DNA from 2 places in the Streptomyces gobitricini genome. Region 2 is predicted to be linked to the other one. Evidence: riboswitches for the same ligand, from Rfam matches in the RefSeq annotation. Region 2 holds a riboswitch; the other holds the start of a gene.
The links. Region 2 has a riboswitch for cyclic di-AMP ahead of ABD347_RS18945 (M23 family metallopeptidase). Riboswitches for the same ligand answer to the same signal wherever they lie in the genome.
Positions count from the first base shown of each region.

Region 1: another riboswitch for cyclic di-AMP. It lies ahead of ABD347_RS23145 (C40 family peptidase); the one in region 2 lies ahead of ABD347_RS18945 (M23 family metallopeptidase).

Region 1 is NZ_BAAASR010000026.1:102,111-109,829, forward strand. Features, by position in the region: gene ABD347_RS23120 (8-amino-7-oxononanoate synthase) at 1-416, shown strand, start outside; gene ABD347_RS23125 (DUF397 domain-containing protein) at 391-594, opposite strand; gene ABD347_RS23130 (helix-turn-helix domain-containing protein) at 611-1,480, opposite strand; gene ABD347_RS23135 (ATP-binding protein) at 1,710-2,141, shown strand; gene ABD347_RS23140 (DUF6328 family protein) at 2,168-2,704, opposite strand; gene ABD347_RS23145 (C40 family peptidase) at 2,747-3,223, opposite strand; cyclic di-AMP (ydaO/yuaA leader) riboswitch at 3,228-3,400, opposite strand; gene ABD347_RS23150 (urease subunit gamma) at 4,147-4,449, shown strand; gene ABD347_RS23155 (urease subunit beta) at 4,465-4,776, shown strand; gene ABD347_RS23160 (urease subunit alpha) at 4,769-6,490, shown strand; gene ABD347_RS23165 (urease accessory protein UreF) at 6,501-7,163, shown strand; gene ureG (urease accessory protein UreG) at 7,205-7,719, shown strand, end outside.
Region 2 is NZ_BAAASR010000020.1:89,716-97,434, reverse strand. Features, by position in the region: gene ispG (flavodoxin-dependent (E)-4-hydroxy-3-methylbut-2-enyl-diphosphate synthase) at 1-231, shown strand, start outside; gene dxs (1-deoxy-D-xylulose-5-phosphate synthase) at 255-2,138, shown strand; gene ABD347_RS18965 (aspartate aminotransferase family protein) at 2,135-3,520, shown strand; gene ABD347_RS18960 (XRE family transcriptional regulator) at 3,580-4,254, shown strand; gene ABD347_RS18955 (DUF6126 family protein) at 4,274-4,390, shown strand; gene ABD347_RS18950 (tyrosine-protein phosphatase) at 4,394-5,206, opposite strand; cyclic di-AMP (ydaO/yuaA leader) riboswitch at 6,018-6,178, shown strand; gene ABD347_RS18945 (M23 family metallopeptidase) at 6,181-7,098, shown strand; gene ABD347_RS18940 (SGNH/GDSL hydrolase family protein) at 7,267-7,719, shown strand, end outside.

The DNA of each region.
Region 1 (7,719 bases), on a different contig from region 2:
TCAACGCCGCCCGGACGTTCATCTTCGACACGGGTCTCGCCCCGGCCGCCGCGGGCGCGGCACTGGCGGGCCTGCGACTGCTGCGCGGCGACCCGGGGCTGGCCGGCCGGGCGCGCGCGGTGGCGGCCACCCTGCACGCGCGGCTGACCGCCGCGGGTCTGACCGCCGTGCGGCCGGACGCCGCCGTCGTCTCCGTACGGGCCCCTTCACCGGAGGAGGCGGTGAAGTGGGCGGCCGACTGCCGGGCCGAAGGGCTCGCGGTGGGGTGTTTCCGGCCGCCGTCGGTACCGGACGGCATCTCGCGCCTCCGGCTCACCGCCCGAGCCGACCTGACGGAGAGTCAGGTGGAGTGGGCGGTCGCCACGATCCTCCGTACGGCGCCGGTGCCGGTCAGCCGACCTCCTTCAAGGAGGTGACGAAGGAGGTCCAGGCCGTCGTCGAGAAGCGCAGCGGCGGCCTGGCGGTGTCCTTCGAGTCGCGTACGGCGAGCTGTGCGGTGTCGAGGCGGGCGGCCTCGACGCAGTTGTTCATGCCCACGCTGCGGCTGCTGCGCCGCCAGTGGGGGAGGTCGTGGTGTGCGGGGTGAGCCGACATGGGGGGTGCCCTCTCCCTACGCGCCGTCACCGATCCCGGCGATGAGGTCCGATGTGTCCCCGGGCGACAGGGCGTGCTCCTGCATGGTGCGGAAGGCGGCCCCGTACGCCTCGAGGTCTTCCGTGCGTTCCAGATAGAGGCTACTCGTCAAGTGGTCAAGAGCAACCACATCCAGATCGGAAATGTTCGGAAAGGAGAAGATAACGAAAGGCCCGGAGAGACCGACGTACTCGCCCAGGGTGAACGGCAGCACCTGAAGCCGCACATGGGGCAACCGCGACCACTCCAGCAACTGCCGTAACTGCTGTTTCATCACCCCCGCCCCGCCCACCCGCCGCCGCAGCACCGCCTCGTCGAGCACCGCCTCCAGCCGCAGCGGAGGATCGGCGCGCAGCACCTCCTGCCGCGCGATCCGCACCCGCACCAACGAATCGACCGTCGCCGCCGGCACCCCGCCCAGCGCCGCCCGCGTCACCGCACGCGCGTACTCCGCCGTCTGCAAAAGGCCCGGCACCACCGACGTCTCCAGGGTGCGGGCCGTGCACGCCTGCGCCTCCAGGCTGATGAAGTCCTGGTACGGAGGCGGCAGCACCCCCCGGTACGCATGCCACCACCCCGCTCCGCCGCCGTCCGCCACCGCTCCCGCCAGCGCCTCCGGCACGGCCCGTAGCCGGGGGTCGCGGACGCCGTAGGCGTCGAGCAGCCGCGCCACGTCCGCGCCCGTCACCCCGCTCGTACCCGTCTCGATCCGGCTCATCTTCGACTGGTGCCAGCCCGCCAGCCGCGCCGCCTCACGGCTGGTGAGGCCCGCCGCGAGGCGCAGCGCGCGCAACTCCTCGCCGAGCTTGCGCCGACGCACCGCCGGACCGTGCCGAGTGCCTCGCATGACCGCCTCCTGCCGCCGTCGGACCAACCCACCAGTTTGCCGCCCAAATCCGTTCTCGCGTAGCAGAGTTCACCGCTTCGAGCGACAGATATATGCAGATCTTGGTGGATCGCCCTCATCGGGGACGACATAAGTGGCACTCTGGCGCGAAGCGCATTCCGAGGCCGTCCTCACAAAACATCCGGTACGTGTCGGAGTCCGGCCCCGGTGGGAAAGGGACGGCGTCGCCATGGCAGACCATCAGGAAGCATCCGTCACTCTGCCGAGCGACCCCGTCTCGGTATCCGCCGCCAGAAGATACGTGGCGGACGTCCTCACGGAATGGGGCCTCCCCGACGACGCGGAAACGGCCGACACGGTCCGGCTGATCGTCTCGGAGCTCGCCACCAACGCCGTCCAGCACACCTTCGGCCTGTCACCGACCTTCACCGTGGACGTACGGCTGGAGCGCGACGAGCGGCTGCGCATCGGTGTCACCGACAGTCATCCGCGCTGGCCGCGGCGGCTGCCCGCGGCCGTGCAGCAGGACAACGGCCGCGGCATGGTCATCATCCGCTGGCTCGCGGCGGAGTGCGGCGGCCGTCTCTCGGTCACCCCCACCCCGGAGGGGGGAAAGACCGTCTGGATCGCCCTCCCCTGGACGGTCCCGGTCCAGACCTGACCGCCCCGCCCTGGCCGTGGCCGGCGTCACCGGCGGGGGCCGCGGCGCCCCGGGCGTGTCCCCGCCGGCTGCTCCGGGGACCGGGCGCCGAGCCGGCGCCGCACGAGGTAGGGGAGGACCCCCCACAGGCCGGCGCAGACGAGCAGGGTGAAAGTGCCCGCCGCGAGGCCCTCCGGGCGGCCGTGCACCACGTCGACGACCAGCGACACGGACGAGGTGAGGGCCAGGGCCAGGACGCCGAGCCCGATCCTCGCCAGCCGGGACGACACGGAGACGATGCGGGCCTTGGCGCCCTGCTGGAAGAGCGCGCGGTGCAGGGCGGCGGGGGCGGTCAGCAGGACGGCCGCCACCATCGAGAGCAGCAGCGTCACGACGTACAGGCCCCGCTGGTAGGAGTCGAGCGACTCGAAGCGGGACGTGAACGCCAGCGTCAGCAGGAAGGCGAACAAGATCTGGACGCCGGTCTGTGTGACGCGCAGTTCCTGGAGCAGCTCGCCGAAGTTGCGGTCGGCACGCTCCAGGGGCGTCTCGTTGCGCGCGGTGCGGGGGCTCTCGCCGGACACTCACCCCGAGTACCCCCCGCACCACCGCTCATGCCCGGAGGCTCAGCGGACGCGCCCGTACCAGACCGACTTCGACCAGATCTTGTCCAGCTTCACCACCGAACCCGACTTCGGTGAGTGCCAGATCTTGTTGTTACCCGCGTAGATTCCGACGTGGTAGACGTTGCTCCCCCGGTGGAAGAACACGAGGTCGCCTTTCTGCCGGCCGGAGGCGGAGATGTGGCGCGTCTTGTTGTACTGCTGCTGGGCCGTGCGCGGCAGCGTCTTCCCGGCCTTCTTGTACGAGTACAGGGTGAGGCCGGAGCAGTCGAAGCGGGAGGGACCCGCCGCTCCGTACTTGTACGGTGCACCCTTCTTGGACGCGGCGATGTTCAGTGCCTTGGTGCCGTGTGCCGGCGCGGCCTGTGCCTCGGACACGGCGCCGGGCGCCAGCATCTGGCCGCCGACGGCGGCGAGGGCGAGTGCTGAGACGGCACCGGCCCGGGAGAGCAGAGACGGGACATGAATCTGCGCGGTCATGGCGCAACCCTTCGTCAGCCGCCTGTGAAGGATGACCTGTCGGGTTCGGGCTGGCGAAGTTGCCCGGCCGCTCGCGCGGCTTCACCCCAAGGGCGACCGATGGGACGTACATCGTTCGGTCACCCGCACTGCTCGGGTCCTCCACTCCTGCCGATCCACTCCTGTCGACCAGTCATCCGGACGGCGGCAGGACTCGGCGTCCGCCCGGACCGCCCCGCCGCGGCGGCGGGGGCTTGTCGTCGTCAGGGATCTTGACCCATGCCGGGGTGAAATTCCGAGTCGAAACGGCCTTTTGTGAGGCTCCTCACGACTGATCCATTCGGGTGGACAGAGTCTGTTTGGTCCCCCGCCGCGTGACGCCGACGATCCCCGTACCAGCGGCGGAACCTGACATTCCGCCAGATGTGTACAGTCGGTGCGCAACTCGCGTCGTACGAAATTCGTCCGGTTGCGTACGCTGAACGAGGCATCGCTCGTCGTACTCCTGAGCCCATCCGGGGGAGGGCCCGGTCGGTCCCGCACCTCGGTTCTGAGGCGCCGTCACGCGTCCCGCGCGCCGTTCACCGCAACGGCCCGGAACGCCCGCGCGAGCGCGTGGGCGTGCGCACCGCTCCCGCCGCGCTCGTCCGTCGAGGCCAGGGCGTCGCGGAGCGCCGTCGCGCGCCCCGCGAGGGCCCGCACCCGGTGCGGGGCGCCGTGGGCGGGGTCCCGTGGGCTCGGGGGCCCGGGGCGGGGCCGCGGAGCCCGCGTTCCCGGATGTCCATGGGCGGGCAAAGGCGCAGTTAACCTCCCGGAAAAACTCTGTCCCGAGATGGAAATATCTCTGGGTGACACTCGTTCCCGCAGGTCAACAGAGTGTTGAAGCCGGATAGGGTCCCCGCTGCGCCCGGGACCACATCGGGCGGGAGACCGTGAGGTGAAACGTGCAACTGACCCCCCACGAGCAGGAACGACTGCTCGTCCATGTCGCCGCCGACGTGGCGGAGAAGCGCAGGGCACGCGGCGTGAGGCTCAACCACCCCGAGGCCGTCGCCCTCATCACCTCCCACATCCTGGAGGGGGCCCGCGACGGCCGTACCGTCGCCGAGCTCATGGCGTCCGGCCGCAAGGTGCTCAGTCGCGACGACGTCATGGACGGCATCCCCGAGATGATCCACGACGTCCAGGTCGAGGCCACCTTCCCCGACGGCACCAAGCTCGTCACCGTCCACGACCCGATCCTCTGACGGGGGACGCCGCCGATGATCCCCGGAGAGATCCTGTACGCGGACGAGCCCGTCCCCTTCAACGAAGGGCGCCCCGTCACCCTCCTCACCGTCCTCAACGCCGCCGACCGGCCCGTCCAGGTCGGCTCGCACTACCACTTCGCGGAGGCCAACCCCGGCCTCGACTTCGACCGTCCGGCCGCGCGCGGCCTGCGGCTCAACATCGCCGCCGGTACCGCCGTACGCTTCGAGCCCGGCATCCCCGTCGACATCGAACTCGTACCGCTCGCCGGGCTGCGCGTCGTCCCCGGCCTGCGCGGAGAGACCGGAGGCCCTCTCGATGGCTGAACTGCCCCGACCCGTGTACGCCGACCTCTTCGGCCCCACCACCGGCGACCGCATCCGGCTCGCCGACACCGACCTGCTCGTCGAGATCGAGGAGGACCGCTCCGGCGGACCCGGACGCTCGGGCGACGAGGCGGTGTTCGGTGGCGGCAAGGTGATCCGCGAGTCCATGGGCCAGTCCCGCGCCACCCGCGCCGAAGGCGCTCCCGACACCGTCGTCACCGGCGCCGTCATCATCGACCACTGGGGCGTCGTCAAGGCCGACATCGGCATCCGCGACGGCCGCATCACCGGAATCGGCAAGGCCGGCAACCCCGACACCATGGACGGCGTCCACCCGGACCTGGTCATCGGCCCGGAGACCGAGGTCATCGCCGGCAACGGCAAGATCGTCACCGCCGGTGCCGTCGACGCGCACATCCACTTCATCTCGCCCACCGTCGTCGAGCAGGCGCTCACCTCCGGCATCACCACCCTCGTCGGCGGGGGCACCGGACCCGCCGAAGGCACCAAGGCCACCACCGTCACCCCCGGCCCCTGGCACCTCGCCCGGATGTTCCAGGCACTGGAGACGTACCCCGTCAACATCGGCCTGCTCGGCAAGGGCAACACCGTCTCGCAGGAGGCCATGCGCTCCCAACTGCGGGGCGGCGCCCTGGGATTCAAGATCCACGAGGACTGGGGAGCGACCCCCGCCGCCATCGACGCCTGCCTGCGCGTCTGCGAGGAGACCGGCGCCCAGCTCGCCATCCACACCGACACCCTCAACGAGGCCGGGTTCGTCGGCGACACCCTCGCCGCCATCGCGGGCCGCACCATCCACGCGTACCACACCGAGGGCGCGGGCGGCGGTCACGCCCCCGACATCATCACGGTCGTCTCCGAGCCGTACGTGCTGCCCAGCTCCACCAACCCCACCCGCCCGCACACCGTCAACACCCTCGACGAACACCTCGACATGCTCATGGTGTGCCACCACCTCAACCCGGCCGTCCCCGAGGACCTGGCCTTCGCCGAGTCCCGCATCCGCCCCTCCACCATCGCGGCCGAGGACATCCTCCACGACCTGGGCGCCATCTCGATCATCTCCTCCGACTCCCAGGCCATGGGACGCGTCGGCGAGGTGATTCTGCGGACCTGGCAGACCGCACACGTCATGAAGCGGCGCCGGGGCGCGCTGCCGGGCGACGGCCGCGCCGACAACCACCGCGCCCGCCGCTATGTCGCGAAGTACACGATCAACCCGGCCGTCGCCCAGGGCCTCGACCGTGAGATCGGCTCCGTCGAACCCGGAAAGCTCGCCGACCTCGTCCTGTGGGAGCCGGCGTTCTTCGGCGTCAAGCCGCAGACCGTGATCAAAGGCGGCCAGATCGCGTACGCGCAGATGGGCGACGCCAACGCCTCCATCCCCACCCCCCAGCCGGTCATGCCCCGCCCCATGTTCGGCGCACTCGGCCGAGCGGCGGCGGCCGGCTCGTTCAACTTCGTCACCCCGACCGCACTCGACGACGGCCTGCCCGAACGGCTCGGACTGGACAAGGAGTTCCGGGCCATCACCAGCACGCGGGGCGTCACCAAGGCCGACATGCGCGAGAACGACGCCCTGCCGCGCGTCGAGGTGGACGCCGACACCTTCACGGTGACGATCGACGGCGAACCGGTCGAACCGGCACCCGCCGCCGAACTTCCCATGGCCCAGCGCTACTTCCTCTTCTGATGAGTACGCCATGACCCGTGCCGCTCTTCTCGTCCTCGCCGACGGCCGCTTCCCCGCCGGTGGCCACGCCCACTCCGGCGGCGTCGAGCCGGCCGTCAGAGCGGGACGTGTCCGGGACGCCCGCGACCTTGAGGCCTTCTGCCGGGGCCGCCTGCACACCAGCGGGCTCACCTCCGCCGGCCTCGCCGCCGCGGCGGCCCTCGGCCACGACCCCGCCGCGCTCGACGAGGCCGCCGACGCCCGCACCCCGTCGCCCGCGCTGCGCGCCACCGCCCGCAAGCTCGGCCGTCAGATGCTGCGGGCCGCCCGCGCCACCTGGCCCGGACCCGAACTCGACGCCCTCGCCCGGGCCTTCCCCCGCGGGGCGCACCAGCCGGTGGTCCTCGGGCTGGCCGCCCGGGCGGCGGGCCTCGGCCCGCAGGACGCCGCGCACTGCGTGGCGTACGAGACGGTCGGCGGCCCCGCCACGGCGGCCGTCCGTCTGCTGAGCCTCGACCCCTTCCAGGCCGCCGCCGTCCTCGCCCGCCTCGCGCCCGAGATGGACCGGGTGGCCGAGCGGGCCGCGCGGGCCGCCCGCGACGGGATCGACGCGCTGCCCGCGGCGTCCGCGCCGCTGCTCGACATCACCGCCGAGCAGCACGCGACCTGGCCCGTACGCCTCTTCGCCTCCTGAAGACCCGTATGCCTCCCCGTCTCCCGAAGACAAGGACAACCATGCACCTCGACCACGACCACGACGGCCCCGCCGCCGTCAGCGCCGACGCCCACCGCCCCGACGGCACCCGCCGTGCCCTGCGCGTCGGCCTCGGCGGGCCCGTCGGCTCCGGCAAGACCGCCACCGTCGCCGCCCTCTGCCGGGAACTGCGCGACCAGCTCTCCATCGCGGTCGTCACCAACGACATCTACACCCGGGAGGACGCCGAGTTCCTGCTGCGCAACGCGGTCCTGCCGCCCGAACGCATCCAGGCCGTGGAGACCGGCGCCTGCCCGCACACCGCGATCCGCGACGACATCTCCGCCAACCTCGAAGCCGTCGAGGACCTCGAGGAGGAGGTCGGGCCGCTCGACCTCATCCTCGTCGAGTCCGGCGGCGACAACCTCACCGCCACCTTCTCCAAAGGCCTCGTCGACGCCCAGATCTTCGTCATCGACGTGGCGGGCGGGGACGACATCCCGCGCAAGGGCGGCCCCGGCGTCACCACCGCCGACCTGCTCGTCATCAACAAGAC
Region 2 (7,719 bases):
CGTGTCGCGGTCATGGGCTGTGTGGTCAACGGTCCGGGTGAGGCGCGTGAGGCGGATCTGGGTGTGGCGTCCGGCAATGGCAAGGGGCAGATCTTCGTGAAGGGCGAGGTCATCAAGACGGTGCCGGAGTCAAAGATCGTCGAGACGCTGATCGAGGAGGCGATGAAGATCGCCGAGCAGATGGAGAAGGACGGCGTCGCGTCGGGAGAACCCGCCGTCACCATCAGCTGACCGCAGCAGAGAGGGGCCCGAGCGTGACGATTCTCGAGACCATCCGGGGGCCGCGCGACCTCAAGGCGCTTGACACCGCACAGCTCGACGAACTGGCCGGCGAGATCCGGCAGTTCCTGGTCCAGGCCGTCGCCCGGACCGGAGGCCACCTCGGCCCCAACCTGGGTGTCGTGGAGCTCACCATCGCCCTGCACCGGGTCTTCGACTCACCCGCCGACCGCCTCCTGTGGGACACCGGCCACCAGAGTTACGTGCACAAACTGCTCACTGGCCGGCAGGACTTCTCCAAGCTCCGCGGCAAGGGCGGCCTGTCCGGCTATCCCTCGCGCGAGGAGTCCGAGCACGACGTCATCGAGAACTCCCACGCCTCCACCGCGCTGGGCTGGGCCGACGGCCTGGCCAAGGCCCGCGACCTGCGCGGCGGGAACGAACACGTCGTCGCCGTCACCGGCGACGGCGCGCTCACCGGCGGCATGGCGTGGGAGGCCCTGAACAACATCGCCGCCGCGAAGGACCGTCCCCTGATCGTCGTCGTCAACGACAACGAGCGCTCCTACGCGCCGACGATCGGCGGCCTCGCCGGTCACCTCTCCATCCTCCGTACCACCGACGGCTACGAGCGGTTCCTCGCCCGGGGCAAGGAAGTCCTCCTGAACACCCCCGTCGTCGGACAGCCGCTGTACGGATCGCTCCACGGCGCCAAGAAGGGCTTCAAGGACTTTATCGCCCCCCAGGGCATGTTCGAGGACCTCGGCCTGAAGTACGTCGGCCCCGTCGACGGACACGACATCGCGGCCGTCGAGGCGGCGCTGCGCCGCGCGAAACGTTTCCACGGTCCCGTCCTCGTCCACTGCCTGACCCAGAAGGGCCACGGCTACGGGCCGGCCCTGGAGGACGAGGCCGACCGGTTCCACGCGGTCGGCGCCATGGACCCGCTGACCTGCGCGCCGATCGCGCCCGTCACCGGCCCGTCCTGGACGTCGGTGTTCGGTGAAGCGATCGCCGAGATCGGTGCCGAACGCCCGGACGTCGTCGCCCTCACCGCCGCGATGCTGCACCCGGTGGGGCTGACGAAGTTCGCCGAGCGGTTCCCCGACCGCGTGTGGGACGTGGGTATCGCCGAGCAGCACGCCGCGGTCTGCGCGGCCGGGCTCGCGACCGGCGGCCTCCACCCGGTCGTCGCCGTCTACGCCACGTTCCTCAACCGCGCCTTCGACCAGGTGCTGATGGACGTCGCCCTGCACCGGTGCGGCGTCACCTTCGTCCTGGACCGGGCGGGCGTGACCGGAGTGGACGGTGCCTCGCACAACGGCGTGTGGGACCTGTCCGTGCTCCAGGCCGTCCCCGGACTGCGGATCGCCGCTCCACGCGACGCCGGCCAGCTGCGCGCCCAGCTGCGCGAGGCGGTGGACGTGCGGGACGCGCCGACCGTGCTGCGCTTCCCCAAGGAGCCGGTGGGGCCCTCCGTACCGGCCGTGGGGCGGGTCGGGGGCATGGACGTCCTGTACCGGGCGGACGGCGCGCCCGAGGTGCTGCTGGTGGCCGTCGGTGTCATGGCGCCCGTCTGCCTCGGGGCGGCCGAGCTGCTCGCGGGGCGCGGCATCGGCTGCACGGTCGTCGACCCGCGCTGGGTCAAGCCCGTCGACGAGCGGCTCGCCCCGCTGGCCGGCACCCACCGGCTCGTCGCCGTCGTCGAGGACAACAGCCGCAGCGGCGGGGTCGGCTGGGCGGTCGGGCAGGCGCTGCGGGACGCCGGGGTCGACGTCCCGCTGCGGACCTTCGGCATCCCCGAACAGTTCCTGGCACACGCGAAGCGCGGTGAGGTGCTGGCCGACATCGGGCTCACCCCCGTGGAGATCGCGGGACGGATCAGCGGAGCCCTGGCACGCAAGGAGAACGACGTATGAGCAAGAAGTTCGACCTGGCGGGACTGCTCGCCGAGCGGGGCGGCGAGGGGTACCAGCTGCACGCCCGCCACCTCAACCCCCAGCTGCCACGCATGCTTCACACGATCGGTTTCGACAAGGTCTACGAGAGCGCCGAGGGCGCCTACTTCCGGGACACCGACGGAGGCGACTACCTCGACATGCTCGCCGGCTTCGGCGTCATGGGCCTGGGCAGGCACCACCCCGTCGTACGCAAGGCCCTCCATGACGTCCTCGACGCGGAGCTCGCCGACCTCACCCGCTTCGACTGCCCGCCCCTGCCGGGACTGCTCGCCGAGAAGCTGCTGACGTACTCGCCGCACCTGGACCGGGTGTTCTTCTCCAACAGCGGTACGGAGGCGGTGGAGACCGCACTGAAGTTCGCCCGGTACGCCACCGGCCGGCCGCGCGTGCTGTACTGCACGCACGCCTTCCACGGGCTGACCACCGGCTCCCTCTCGGTCAACGGGGAGCGCTGCTTCCGCGACGGCTTCGACCCGCTGCTGCCCGACACCGCGATCGAGCTGGGCGACCTGGCGGCACTGGAGCGGGAGCTCGCTCGGGGCGATGTGGCCGCCCTCATCGTCGAGCCCATCCAGGGCAAGGGGGTCCACGAGGCCCCGCCCGGCTTCCTGCGTGCCGCACAGGAGCTGCTCCACAGGCGCAAGGCGCTGCTGATCGCCGACGAGGTCCAGACGGGCCTCGGCCGGACCGGCACCTTCTACGGCTACCAGCACGAGGACGGCGTCGAGCCGGACCTGGTGTGCGTCGCCAAGGCGCTGTCGGGCGGCTATGTGCCGGTCGGGGCCACCCTCGGCAAGGACTGGATCTTCAAGAAGGTGTACTCGGCGATGGACCGGGTGCTGATCCACTCCGCCAGCTTCGGTGCGAACGCCCAGGCCATGGTGGCCGGGCTCGCCGTCCTGTCGGCAATGGACGACGAGGAGATCGTGGCGAACGCCCGGACGACGGGTGAGCTGCTGAAGTCACGGCTCGCCGCACTCGTCGACCGCTACGAGATGCTGCACGAGGTGCGCGGCCGCGGCCTCATGATCGGTATCGAGTTCGGCCGCCCGTCCTCACTGGGCCTGCGCAGCCGGTGGACGATGCTCCAGGCGGCCCGCAAAGGCCTCTTCGCGCAGATGGTCGTGGTGCCGCTGCTGCAGCGGCACCGCATCCTCACCCAGGTCTCCGGTGACCGGCTGGAGGTCATCAAGCTGATCCCGCCGCTCATCATCGGGGAACGGGAGGTGGACCGGTTCGTGGAGGCGTTCACCGCGGTCATGGACGAGGCGCACAGCGGTGGCGGTCTGATCTGGGACTTCGGCCGCACACTGATGAAGCAGGCGGTGGCCAACCGATAGTTTTTGCCTCCTGGGCAAAAAAATTGCCCCGGAGGCAAGGGTGGTGGCGCAATGAGTGCATGAGCACTCCCGCCGAGGCGCCGTCCACGCCGTCGGGCCCCGGACCCTCCGGACCGGGACCCTCCGGCCCCGGTCCGTCCGACCCGTCCTCCGCCGCCATCCCGGACGTGGCGCCCCAGCTGCGCGCGCTGCGCCGGCGCCGGGGCCTCACCCTGGAGGCCGCCGCGCAGCGCGCCGGACTCTCCCCGGCCCACCTGTCGCGGCTGGAGACCGGTCGCCGCCAGCCCTCCCTGCCGATGCTGCTCGGCCTCGCCCGCGTCTACGGCACGACCGTCTCCGACCTGCTGGGCGAGGTGCCTCCGGAGCGCGACCCCGTCGTCCGGGGCGGCCGGGCGGAGCCCGCCGAGGCGGACGGCTGGGTCTACCACCAGGCCGGCGGCCCCGGACGGGCGATGCAGGCACTGCGAGTGCGGGTGCCCTACGCCACGCGGCACGACCTCGTACGCGTCCACCCTGGGGAGGAGTGGCTGTACGTCCTCGACGGGCGGGTGCGCCTGGCCCTCGGGGAGGCGGTCCACGTCCTCGACCCCGGGGACAGCGCGCACTTCGACTCGCTGACCCCGCACCGTATCGCCGCGGCCACCCGCGGTGGGGCGGAGCTGCTCTTCGTCCACACCCTCATGCAGAGCGCCGCGGCCGACCTGTGCCTCGGCGCGGGCGCCCACCGGCGCTGACCCCGATCGGAGCGTTCGCATGTCGTACGAAGGGAAGTTCCCCAGGGGGCTCGTGATCCGGCTCTTCGCCTACCTGGTGGCGGGCCACCTCTTCGCGGCCTTCCTCTACCTGCTGTTCGCGCTCGGGGCCGAGTAGGGCTCAGCCCTCGTCGAGCAGCCGCTCGCGCAGCCGCTCCCGGGTCTCGTCGCTCAGCTTCAGTCCCTCGGTCAGGTAGCGGTCGGTCGAGCCCCAGGTCTCCTCGATCGTCGAGAAGGCCGCCGCCAGGTAGTCGAGGCGCGCCTCGAAGAGCGGGTTGAGCAGCTCCATGACCTCGGGCGACATACCGGCCGGGGAGCTGTCGCTGCGGCGCACCTTGTAGCGGCGGCGCGGGTCGTTGGACTTGAGGTAGTCCTCCTCGATCGCGTCCCGCTCGACGCCGACCGCCAGCAGCGCCACCGCTATGGACAGACCCGCCCGGTCCTTGCCGGCGGCGCAGTGCATCAGGGCCGGGACGCTGTCCTCGGCGAGGGCGTGCAGCACGCGGCTGTGCTCCGCGGTGCGCTCCTTGATGATCTCGCGGTACGAGGCCGTCATCCGGGCCGCCGCCTTGCCGTCGTCGAGGATCGACCGCAGCTGGTCGAGGTCGCCGTCGCGGACCATGGTCCAGAACTCCGCTCCGTCGGCCGGGTCGGAGAGCGGGATGTTCACGTTCCGCACCCCGGGCAGCTCGACGTCCGGGCCTTCCAGTCTCTGGTCGGCGGCGTTGCGGAAGTCGAAGATGGTGTGCAGGCCGAGGCCGGCCAGGAAGGCGGCGTCCTCGCCCGTGGCGTGCGCGAGGTGGCCGCTGCGGTAGAGCCTGCCCTGGCGCACCCGCCGGCCGTCCGCGGTCGGAAGCCCGCCGACGTCACGGAAGTTGCGCACTCCGGTCAGCTCGGGCTCGATCGACGGGACCTGCGGCAGCTGCTGCGTCACGGGGGCTCCTCCGTGTGTGCGGTCGGCGTCGGCCGCCGACGATGTCGCGGTCCGACGATACGACATCGGTTCGTGGGGCAATCAATCTCTGTGCGCCTCGTACATTCGTTGCCCTTCCCATGATCGGGGCCGTCCCGGGAACCGTCGAGACGGGAGGCCGGCACCCGTGATCCGGGTGGTGGGGGAGGGGCGGGCGAGGCGACCGTCCGGGGCGCGGCACCGGCACGGGGCCGGTGGAGCCTCCGTACGGGGGGCCGGGGAGGGCGAGGGGGCTGGGGGCCGGCAGGCCGGGAGGCCGCGAGTGCGCGGGTCCGCTCGCCGACAGAGGTGCCGGGGGAGCGTGGGGGGCGGGCGACCGGCCGTACATGTGGGGGGCGAAGGGACCGCGTGCGGTGCCTGGTCTGAGATGTCTGCCCTATTTCGCACTGGTTTGTCGCCTGGCTGGACGGAGTCCCGGTGTCGCTGCCATGGGGCGGCGGCCGACGATGGATTGAGGCTTCTCGCTGTATCTCGTCAAGAAATGGGGCTTCTGTCCGTATTGGTGGTTTAGGTGCAACATGCCCCGACGGTAAGGGAGGTGGCGCGGGGTCACGTGAGCAGCGTCATAACCGTGACCGTCCGTGGCGGGGCGCGCCCCGTGAATTCCGTGCCCAGGAAGGGAATTCATGATCCGGGTTCCACGGAGGGTGACGGGAATTCCCCGGCCGCCGCACCCCTGGGAATGCCGGGACGAAAGAGGCGGCTTGTTCACGCCGACCCGGCTCGCTTACGGTCACGGCAATCCGGCCGGACCGCCGAATCCTGCCACCGGTCGGAATTCGCACCCACCCACGTGTGGCAGGAGCGGGGGACCCAGGTAAGTCGCCGTACCGGAATACCGGGACGGCTCGGGGTGAAGTCGCGTCAAGGCGCGGCCGGACAACTCCAGTCCGAACCCGACAGCTCACCTCGCAGGCGCCGGAGAGGAATTCGCCATGCCCGCCACGGGTAAGCACCGCCGTCCCAAGTCCAACTCCCTCACGCGGGGTTTCGTCGCCGCCGGAACGGGTGGCGCCGCCATCGCCCTCCCGCTGCTCGGAGCCACCGGTGCGCACGCCGCCCCTGCCACCGCGCCCCAGCAGGCCGTCAGCGCCGCCGTCGAGGCCGCCCCGGTCGCCGCCGCGCAGAAGGCCGCGCCGCGCACGTACACCGTCGTCGCGGGTGACTACCTCTCCAAGATCGCCAAGAACAAGAACGTCAAGGGCGGCTGGCAGAAGCTGTACCAGGACAACCGCCAGGTCGTCGGCGAGGACCCGTCGCTGATCCTCCCGGGCATGAAGCTCACGCTCGGCGCCAAGTCCACGGCCGCTCCGGCGAAGGCCGCTCCGGCGAAGCAGAAGGCGGCCCCGGCCAAGCCGAAGGCCGACGACACCCGTAGCGAGACCCGCGCCTCGCGCTCCGCCGCGAAGGCCGCTGCCCCGGCCCAGTCCGCCCCGAAGACCAGCGGCTCGGGCTTCACCGCCCCGGTGGACGCCGGCGTCACCACCCCCTACCGGGCCTCCGGCTCCAGCTGGTCCTCCGGTTACCACACGGGCGTCGACTTCTCCGCCTCCTCCGGCACCACCGTCAAGGCCGTGGGCGCGGGCACCGTCGTCTCGGCCGGCTGGAGCGGCGCGTACGGCAACGAGGTCGTCATCCAGCACACCGACGGCACCTACTCGCAGTACGCCCACCTCTCCTCGCTGTCCGTCTCCTCCGGCCAGTCCGTGAGCGGTGGCCAGCAGATCGGCCTGTCCGGCTCCACCGGCAACTCCACCGGCCCGCACCTGCACTTCGAGATCCGGACCAGCCCCAGCTACGGCTCGGACATCGACCCGCTGGCGTACCTCCGCCAGAACGGCGTCTCCATCTGACGCCCCCGCGCCTCCACGAGTGACAGCGCTCCGCCCGGCACCGCCCCCCGGTGCCGGGCGGAGCCGTGTTCCGGCCTTGGGGGAATCTTGACCGGTGGTAAACATCACCCCCCGTCAACCCCTCTTACGGTCGCGTAGGTCACATCCCCGGGTGAAAAATGTGCTCCCGTGGCAGACGATTCGACATTCAGAGACAGTGACGTATTCGGGTCGTACGCGGCGATCGGTGACAGCTTCACCGAGGGCGTCGGAGACCCTGGCCCCGACGGAACGTTCGTCGGCTGGGCGGACCGCCTCGCGGTGCTGCTCGCCGACCGGCTGCCGGAGCCCGAGGAGTTCCGGTACGCCAACCTCGCCGTACGCGGGCGCCTCCTCGACCAGATCGTGGAGGAGCAGGTCCCGCGCGCCAAGGAACTCGCTCCCGACCTGGTGACCTTCTGCGCGGGCGGCAACGACATCATCCGGCCCGGCAGCGATCCGGACGACGTGGCCGAGCGCTTCGAGCGCGCCGTCGCCGACCTGCGGTCCGTGGTCGGCACGGTCCTGGTGACGACCGGGTTCGACACCCGGGCCATGCCCGTGCTGCGCCGGCTGCGGGGCAAGATCGCCACGTACAACGGC